DNA from 2 places in the Streptomyces sp. NPDC046881 genome. Region 1 is predicted to be linked to the other one. Evidence: riboswitches for the same ligand, from Rfam matches in the RefSeq annotation. Region 1 holds a riboswitch; the other holds the start of a gene.
What was found. Region 1 has a riboswitch for cobalamin ahead of ABZ923_RS29120 (ribonucleoside-diphosphate reductase subunit alpha). Riboswitches for the same ligand answer to the same signal wherever they lie in the genome.
Positions count from the first base shown of each region.

Region 2: linked by a shared signal. The riboswitch ahead of ABZ923_RS38605 (HoxN/HupN/NixA family nickel/cobalt transporter) and the one ahead of ABZ923_RS29120 (ribonucleoside-diphosphate reductase subunit alpha) in region 1 are both predicted to bind cobalamin.

Region 1 covers NZ_JBEYXJ010000077.1:37,590-42,023, forward strand. Annotated here, with positions in the region: gene ABZ923_RS29115 (ATP-binding protein) at 1-909, opposite strand, end outside; cobalamin riboswitch at 1,059-1,193, shown strand; gene ABZ923_RS29120 (ribonucleoside-diphosphate reductase subunit alpha) at 1,320-3,689, shown strand; gene ABZ923_RS29125 (ribonucleotide-diphosphate reductase subunit beta) at 3,689-4,434, shown strand, end outside.
Region 2 covers NZ_JBEYXJ010000160.1:9,979-14,412, reverse strand. Annotated here, with positions in the region: gene ABZ923_RS38605 (HoxN/HupN/NixA family nickel/cobalt transporter) at 1-1,057, opposite strand, end outside; cobalamin riboswitch at 1,085-1,269, opposite strand; gene ABZ923_RS38600 (glycoside hydrolase family 13 protein) at 1,440-3,098, shown strand; gene ABZ923_RS38595 (DUF4142 domain-containing protein) at 3,119-3,871, opposite strand; gene ABZ923_RS38590 (DUF6445 family protein) at 4,099-4,434, shown strand, end outside.

The DNA.
Region 1 (4,434 bases):
CAGCCTGTCCTCGTGGGCACGCTCGATGGCCCGGCGGATGATGTTGTCCCTGTCCTCCTGGAACCGTTCGTCGAGAACCGCCTCCTCCAGGCCGTCGGCGAGGACCACCACCTTGTCGTCGGCGAGCAGTTGCTGCCAGACCCGGTCGTTCTTGGTGCGCGCGAGGATGCCCCGGGGCGCTTCCTCGGCGAACCGCTGCCTGGCCATGGCCTCGAAGTTCAGATCGGGCCCGGTGGCGTCCCTCAGCCGGATCGGCACGGGCACGGCGTGCTGCCGGGCGAGCAGTTCGGTGAGCCGTACCAGGACGGCCGTCTTGCCCGTGCCGACGCCCCCGACGAGCAGGTACGGCCTGCGGGTCTCACGCTGCCGCAGCCGCTGGGCGATGACCCGGGCGATCTCCTCGCGGCCCACGATCTCGGCGATGTCGGGTCCGGCGGTGGGCACCAGCTTGCGGGGATGCCTGCGCGCCTTCACGAGGTAGCGCCGCTTCGTCCACCAGTACCAGAAGAACAGGAAGAGGGCGGCGGCGATCGAGGCGGTGAGGACCGGACCGACGAAGCGGAGGATGACGTCGAATCCGCCCTGGTTGTCCTGGTTCGCCTTCCGCCACTTCTCGAACTCCGTCGTGTGGTGCGAGACCAGGATGTACACGCCCTCCGCGACCCACGCGAGGACGGCGAGCGCGGCACCGGCCCAGACGACCCGGAGGGTGTTGGTGTACGAGGCCCATCTACGCCACTTCCGGGGACGGGTGGTGTCGTGCCGGGCCTCCAGCCTGATGGTCAGATAGTGCCAGTAGGCCAGGAAGGAACCCCTGACCCGGCGCCACACCCGCCGGGGGTACAGCGTCGCCATCGGCGCGTTGCGGGGGCGCTGTTTGCCCGGCGGGTGACGGACGATCCTCGTCATGGTGCGTTCTCCTTCCGAGACCGGCTCTCGGCACGGAGGACCCCGCGGGCACCTACTTCCATGGAAACACGCACCGTCCGCCCCGCAACCCGGCAAACGGCCTCCGACACCGGACCGGCACAACATCTGGGGGTGCCACGGGAACCCGGCACTAGATGTATGCTCGTGATCGCTGTCGCCGCAGGGGAATCCGGTGCGAGTCCGGAACTGTCCCGCAACGGTGTACCTGCGTGTTCCCGCACGCCTGTTGAGTCCGAGGACCTGTCGGCAGCACACCCGGACGTCCGGTCCGGGTGGGTTCTGAAACGTCCGGGCCTCGTGGAGTGGGCCGGTGGACGCGACGCCGTGCGCGCTCGTGGCTGCCCCCTGCCCTCCGCCGGGCCCCCGTGCCGAGCGAGGGAGAGCCCCACGTGACCATCGCGCCAGCCGACCCGGCTTCAGTCAGCGAGCTGGAGACCGACGGTCCCGGTACCGCACTGCTGCGGACCCTGACCGAGCTGACCGCCGACCTGCCCGACGCCGACCCGGGCCGGATCGCCGCCGCCGCGCTGCGCGGCCGGTCCGCGCGGGCCGACGAGGCGGAGCTGCGTGAGCTGGCCACGGAGGCGGCCGCCGGCCTGATCTCCGAGGACCCCGCGTACTCGAAGCTGGCCGCCCGGCTGCTGACGCTCACCATCCGGGCCGAGGCCGCCTCGCAGGGCGTCACGTCCTTCACCGAGTCCATCGCGGTCGGCCACCGCGAGGGCCTGGTCGCCGACCGCACCGCCGAGTTCGCGCGTCTGCACGCCGAGCGGCTCGACGCGCTGGTCGACGCCTCCGCCGACGACCGCTTCGGCTACTTCGGCCTGCGCACCCTCCACAGCCGCTACCTGCTGCGCCACCCGATCACCCGCAAGGTCGTCGAGACGCCCCAGCACTTCATGCTGCGCGTGGCGAGCGGCCTCGCCGAGGACGACACGACCCGCTCGGTGGACGAAGTCGCGGCGCTGTACGGCCTGATGAGCCGCCTGGACTACCTGCCGTCCTCCCCCACCCTGTTCAACTCCGGTACGCGCCACCCGCAGATGTCGTCCTGCTACCTGCTGGACTCGCCGCTGGACGAGCTGGACTCCATCTACGACCGCTACCACCAGGTGGCCCGGCTGTCGAAGCACGCCGGTGGCATCGGCCTGTCCTACTCGCGCATCCGCTCGCGGGGTTCGCTGATCCGGGGCACGAACGGGCACTCCAACGGCATCGTGCCGTTCCTGAAGACCCTGGACGCCTCCGTCGCCGCGGTGAACCAGGGCGGCCGGCGCAAGGGCGCCGCCGCGGTCTACCTGGAGACCTGGCACTCCGACATCGAGGAGTTCCTGGAGCTGCGCGACAACACCGGCGAGGACGCCCGCCGCACCCACAACCTCAACCTCGCGCACTGGATCCCGGACGAGTTCATGCGCCGGGTCAACGCCGACGAGCAGTGGTCGCTGTTCTCCCCCGCCGACGTCCCCGAGCTGGTCGACCTGTGGGGCGAGGAGTTCGACGCCGCCTACCGCAAGGCCGAGGCCGCCGAACTGGCCAGGAAGACGCTGCCCGCACGGGAGCTGTACGGCCGGATGATGCGCACCCTGGCGCAGACCGGCAACGGCTGGATGACCTTCAAGGACGCCGCCAACCGCACCGCGAACCAGACCGCCCTGCCCGGCAACGTCATCCACTCCTCCAACCTGTGCACGGAGATCCTGGAGGTCACCGACGACGGCGAGACGGCCGTGTGCAACCTCGGCTCCGTCAACCTCGGCGCCTTCGTCCAGGACGGGGACATCGACTGGGAGCGCCTGGACGAGACCGTCCGCACGGCCGTCACCTTCCTCGACCGCGTCGTGGACATCAACTTCTACCCCACCGAGCAGGCGGGCCGCTCCAACGCCAAGTGGCGCCCGGTCGGCCTGGGCGCGATGGGCCTGCAGGACGTCTTCTTCAAGCTGCGCCTGCCCTTCGACTCCCCCGCCGCCAAGGCCCTGTCCACACGGATCGCCGAGCGGATCATGCTCGCCGCCTACGAGGCCTCCGCCGACCTCGCCGAACGCAACGGCCCCCTGCCCGCCTGGGAGCAGACCCGCGCCGCCCGCGGGGTCCTCCACCCCGACCACTACGACGTCGACCTGACCTGGCCGGAGCGCTGGGACGCCCTGCGCGCGCGCATCGCGGAGACCGGCATGCGCAACTCGCTGCTGCTGGCGATCGCGCCGACGGCCACCATCGCGTCCATCGCGGGCGTGTACGAGTGCATCGAGCCGCAGGTCTCCAACCTGTTCAAGCGCGAGACCCTCTCCGGCGAGTTCCTCCAGGTCAACTCCTACCTGGTCCAGGACCTGAAGGACCTCGGTGTCTGGGACGCCCGCACCCGCGAGGCCCTGCGCGACTCCAACGGCTCCGTCCAGGACTTCCGCTGGATCCCCGAGGAGGTCCGGGAGCTGTACCGCACGGCCTGGGAGATCCCCCAGCGCGGACTGATCGACATGGCCGCCGCGCGGACCCCGTTCCTGGACCAGGCCCAGTCCCTGAACCTGTTCCTGGAGACGCCGACGATCGGCAAGCTCTCCTCCATGTACGCCTACGCCTGGAAGTCCGGGCTGAAGACGACGTACTACCTGCGCTCGCGCCCCGCCACGCGCATCGCCCGCGCCGCCCAGGGCCAGGCGCAGGCCGCCAAGCCCATCCCCGTGCAGCAGGTCGCCGAGCCCGACGCGATCGCCTGCTCCCTGGAAAACCCCGAGTCCTGCGAGGCCTGCCAGTAATGACCAGCCGAAACACCAACCTGCTCGACCCCGGCTTCGAGTTGACTCTCCGTCCCATGCGCTACCCCGACTTCTACGAGCGCTACCGGGACGCCATCAAGAACACCTGGACCGTCGAAGAGGTCGACCTCCACTCCGACGTCGCCGACCTCGCCAAGCTCACGCCCGAAGAGCAGCACCTGATCGGCCGTCTCGTCGCGTTCTTCGCCACCGGCGACTCGATCGTCGCCAACAACCTGGTGCTGACCCTCTACAAGCACATCAACTCCCCCGAGGCCCGCCTGTACCTTTCCAGGCAGCTGTTCGAGGAGGCCGTCCACGTCCAGTTCTACCTGACCCTGCTGGACACCTACCTGCCCGACCCGGACGACCGCGCCGCCGCCTTCGACGCCGTGGAGAACATCCCCTCCATCCGCGAGAAGGCCGAGTTCTGCTTCAAGTGGATCAACGAGGTCGAGAAGATCGACCGCCTGGAGACGAAGGCCGACCGCCGCCGCTTCCTGCTCAACCTCATCTGCTTCGCCGCCTGCATCGAGGGTCTCTTCTTCTACGGCGCCTTCGCCTACGTCTACTGGTTCCGCAGCCGCGGCCTCCTGCACGGCCTCGCCACCGGCACCAACTGGGTCTTCCGCGACGAGACCATGCACATGAGCTTCGCCTTCGACGTCGTCGACACCGTCCGCAAGGAGGAGCCGGAGCTCTTCGACGACCAGCTCCAGCAGCAGGTCACCGACATGCTCCGCGA
Region 2 (4,434 bases), on a different contig from region 1:
TCCAGCGCTCCTCGACCCGGGCGACCTTCCAGTACGCCAGCGCCGCCGCCCACACCACCACGAACAGGCCGACGATGAGGTAGCCGACGTTGTCCAGGTCGAGGCCGGCGATCCAGCCGGTGACGTCGTCGTGCAGGCCGAACTTCTCGTGCAGGACGCCGACCAGCTCGATGGTGCCGATGAAGAAGGCCACGGCGATGGACAGGCCGGTGATGGCGAGGTTGTAGAAGACCTTGCGGACCGGGTTGGAGAACGCCCACTGGTAGGCGAAGTTCATGAACGTGCCGTCGAGCGTGTCGAACAGGCTCATCCCGGCGGCGAAGAGCAGGGGCAGGCAGAGGATCGCGTACCAGGGCAGCCCGGCCGCCGCGCCCGAGCCCGCCATCACCATCAGCGTGACCTCGGTGGCCGTGTCGAAGCCGAGCCCGAACAGGAAACCCAGCGGGTACATCTGCCCCGGGCGCGAGACGGACCTGGTGAGCCGCCCGAGCACGCGGTTCATGAAGCCCCGCGAGTCCAGGTGCTGCTCCAGCTCCTTCTCGTCGTACGCCCCCGCGCGCATCGCCCGGAACACCTTGAGGATGCCGAGCAGCGCCACCAGGTTGAGCGCGGCGATGAGGTACAGGAACGTCCCGGAGACCGTCGTGCCGAGGAAGCCCAGCACCTGGTGGGTGGTGGACCCCTCGTTCGTCACCTTCCCCGCCAGCGAGGTGCCGCCCGCGATGAGCAGGGCCAGCAGCACCACGACACTGGAGTGCCCGAGCGCGAACCAGAACCCCACCGACACCGGCCGCTTGCCGTCGGCCATCAGCTTGCGCGTGGTGTTGTCGATCGCGGCGATGTGATCGGCGTCGAACGCGTGCCGCATGCCGAGGGTGTAGGCCGTGATGCCGAGGCCCACCCCGAACACGTCGGTGCCCACCTTGTAGTGGCGGGGCGCGACCAGGAGGTACAGGATCCCGAAGGCGACGACGTGCAGGGCGACGATCACCGCCATCAGCCCCACCGTCTTGACGGTGTCCTCGCGCCGCCAGCGGAAAGACGCAGCATCGGCCATCGGGTTCACGCTCCAACACCTCGTGGATCACTTCGTGACTGCCGTGGCCGGTCTCCTGGCTGACGGGTCGAACGTCCGCCGTCCCTGCCTTCCCGGTCGTACGACCAGTGGCCCGGCGGATGCCGGACGGAACGGGAACTCCCCGATCACAGTGGCGAGGGCCGCGTCGACCTTCCATCGACTTCCCGAACACCACGGCCCGTCCACCGTAGGCGGGCACGCGGTTTCCTGCATAGCCGCCTACCGGCGCGGGTAGGCAAGATCACAAACGCTGTGCGCCCTGCGCCGTCCGTCGCGTGGCGCCGTACCGCGCGTTCCCTTTCCGGGCAATGTGGACAGATACAGATTCCGTACCGTCGTCCGTCCCCCCATGGGAGCCCGTATGGCAGACCACTCGCCGGACCTCTCGTCCAGGAACCCCGACTGGTGGCGGCAGGCCGTCATCTACCAGGTCTATCCGCGCAGTTTCGCCGACGCCGACGGTGACGGCCTCGGCGACCTGCGGGGCATCGCCGAGCGGATGGACCACGTGGCCGCGCTCGGCGTGGACGCCCTGTGGCTGAGCCCCTTCTACCCCTCCGAACTCGCCGACGGCGGCTACGACGTCATCGACCCGCGCGGGGTCGACGAGCGCCTCGGCACGCTGGAGGACTTCGACGCCCTGGTCGCCGAGGCGCACCGGCTCGGGCTCAAGGTCGTCGTGGACATCGTCCCCAACCACACCTCGCACCTGCACCCCTGGTTCCAGGAGGCGCTGCGGGCCGGGCCCGGCTCGGCCGCCCGGGAACGCTACGTCTTCCGGCCGGGGCGCGGGGCGCACGGGGAACTGCCGCCCAGCGACTGGCAGTCGGTGTTCGGCGGCAGCGCCTGGCGGCGGGTGCCGGACGGGGAGTGGTACCTGCACCTCTTCGCCCCCGAGCAGCCCGACCTCAACTGGGACAACGAGGAGGTCCGCGCCGACTTCCGCACCACCCTGCGGTTCTGGTCCGACCGGGGCGTGGACGGCTTCCGCGTCGACGTCGCCCACGGCCTGGCCAAGGACCTCACCGAGCCGCTGCGGGACGTCGGCGACATCGGCGCGACCGGCGAGGAGGCGCTGCCCCGGGTGGCGCCGGGCAGCCACCCGTACTGGGACCGCGACGAGGTGCACGAGATCTACCGCGACTGGCGCAAGCTCTTCGACGCCTACAGCCCGCCCCGCACGGCCGTCGCCGAGGCCTGGGTGCCGGGCGCCCGCCGGGCCCTGTACGCCCGCCCGGACGAACTGGGCCAGGCGTTCAACTTCGAGTACCTGGAGGCGCGCTGGGATGCCGAGGAGCTGCGGGACGTCATCACCGCCTCGCTGGCCACGGCCCACACCGCCGGAGCCTCCGCGACCTGGGTGCTGTCCAACCACGACGTCGTACGGCACGCCTCCCGGCTCATGCTGCCGCCCGGCACCGATCCGGCCGCCTGGCTGCTCTCCCAGGGCACCGCGCCCGCGGTCGACCCGGCGGCCGGACTGCGCCGGGCGCGGGCGGCGAGCCTGCTGATGCTGGCGCTGCCCGGGTCGGCGTACCTCTACCAGGGCGAGGAACTCGGCCTGCCCGAGGTCGCCGACCTGCCCACCGAGGTGCTCCAGGACCCGATCTGGGAGCAGACCGGCCATGTCCGCAAGGGCCGCGACGGCTGCCGGGTGCCGCTGCCGTGGACGACGACCGGACCGTCGTACGGCTTCGGGCCCGGGGCCGGCTGGCTGCCGCAGCCGGCGTCGTTCGCGGCGTACGCCGTCGAGGCGCAGGCCGGCGCCGAGGGCTCCACGCTGGAGCTGTACCGCACGGCGCTGCGGCTGCGCCGCAAGCTGCTGGAGGGGGAGACGCTGGCCTGGACGCCGGACACGCCCGCCGGCGTGCTGGACTTCGCCCGCACCGAGGGCTGGCGCAACGTCACCAACCTCGGCCCGGACCCGGTCCCGCTGCCGCCGGGCGAGGTCCTGCTGGCCAGCACACCCCTGCCGACGGACAGGACCCTCCCGCCGGACACCACCGTGTGGCTGGGCTAGGCCCTGTCGTGTGAAAGACCTCAGCCCCCCGTCGGAGCCGGGTCCGGGCTCGCCCCCGCGGCCGGGGCGCCGCCGCCGCTGATGAGGCCGCTGATGTCCACCGGGCTGGCGGTGGCGGTCGCCGGCGGGGTGAGCACCACCTCCGGCTGGCCGGGGGCCGGGGCCGGCGGGGTCAGGTCCGAGTTGGGCAGCTTCGGCGGGGTGGTCTGCTGGAACAGGGTCTGGTCGAAGTCGACCAGACCCGTCTTCTCCATCACGGTCATGTGGTCGAGCACGGTGTCGTTGGCCTGGTCGGCGAGGGCCCGGATCAACGAGTTCTTGGTGGTGGAGCGGATCTTCGCGATCGCGTTGAAGATCGAACCGTGCGTCATGCGCAGGATGTTGGCGAAGTCGGTGTCGAACTGCTTGCCGGTGTCCGACTTCAACGTGTTCACGAAGCCCTCCTGCTGGGGGCTCGCCACGTTGGGCAGCGTGATGTTCAGCATCGGCGCGATCTTGCGGCAGGTGGTGTCCAGCGCCGCGTGCCCGTCGATCAGGTGCTGGCTGGCCGTGATCACCGCCTTGGAGCCGCCCTTCTGCAGCCCGATCTGGCCCACCGGGTACTCCCACAGACCCGCCGCACGCACCTTCACCACGAAGTCCCGGTCCTGCTCGGTGAGGGGGCCCCACTGGGTGTTGGCGATGACACGGTCCTGGGCGGTGGAGACCTTGTCCAGGCCGAGCATGCCCGGGTAGGCGAGAGCGGTGAGGGTCAGGGCCATCGCACCGCCCACGAAGAGCGTTCCCGTCGCGTTCCGCGAAAAGCGCACCGTTCCTCCTGCAGGGGTTCCCGCCCGTGGGCGGTTCCGACGCACAGCAGTACGGATGCGAAGGCCGTTCGTCTCGGTGCCGCCGGGTAAAGAATCACCGAAGCCTGTTGGCGAACGGTTGATCGTTCCTGGGCGGAAGGTTGACCTGTCCGCGGGAGAAGGCAGACCGGGCCCGCCCCTAGATTCGCCGCATGCCCCCACAGCCCCCGCCCCGCCCGCCGGCCGCGCTGCCCGTCCTGCCCTACCGCAAGCCCACCAAGGGCCGCGACTACTGGGTGCTGGACGACGTCCTGCCCGGCGTCGACGCGGTACGGCAGCGGTGCCTGGACAAGGACGACTGGGTGCGGGGATATCCGTACACCTCCGAGACCTGGCCCGGGCTGCGTGCGATGCCCGGCCTCGAACCCGGCGAACTCGCCCGCGTCGAGCGGCTGGTGAAGAAGGCGACCGGGGCGAAGGAGCTGTGGGTGCAGCAGGCGCCCGGCGGCGGCACCCTCAACCACAACTGCGTGCAGGTGGTCGGCGAG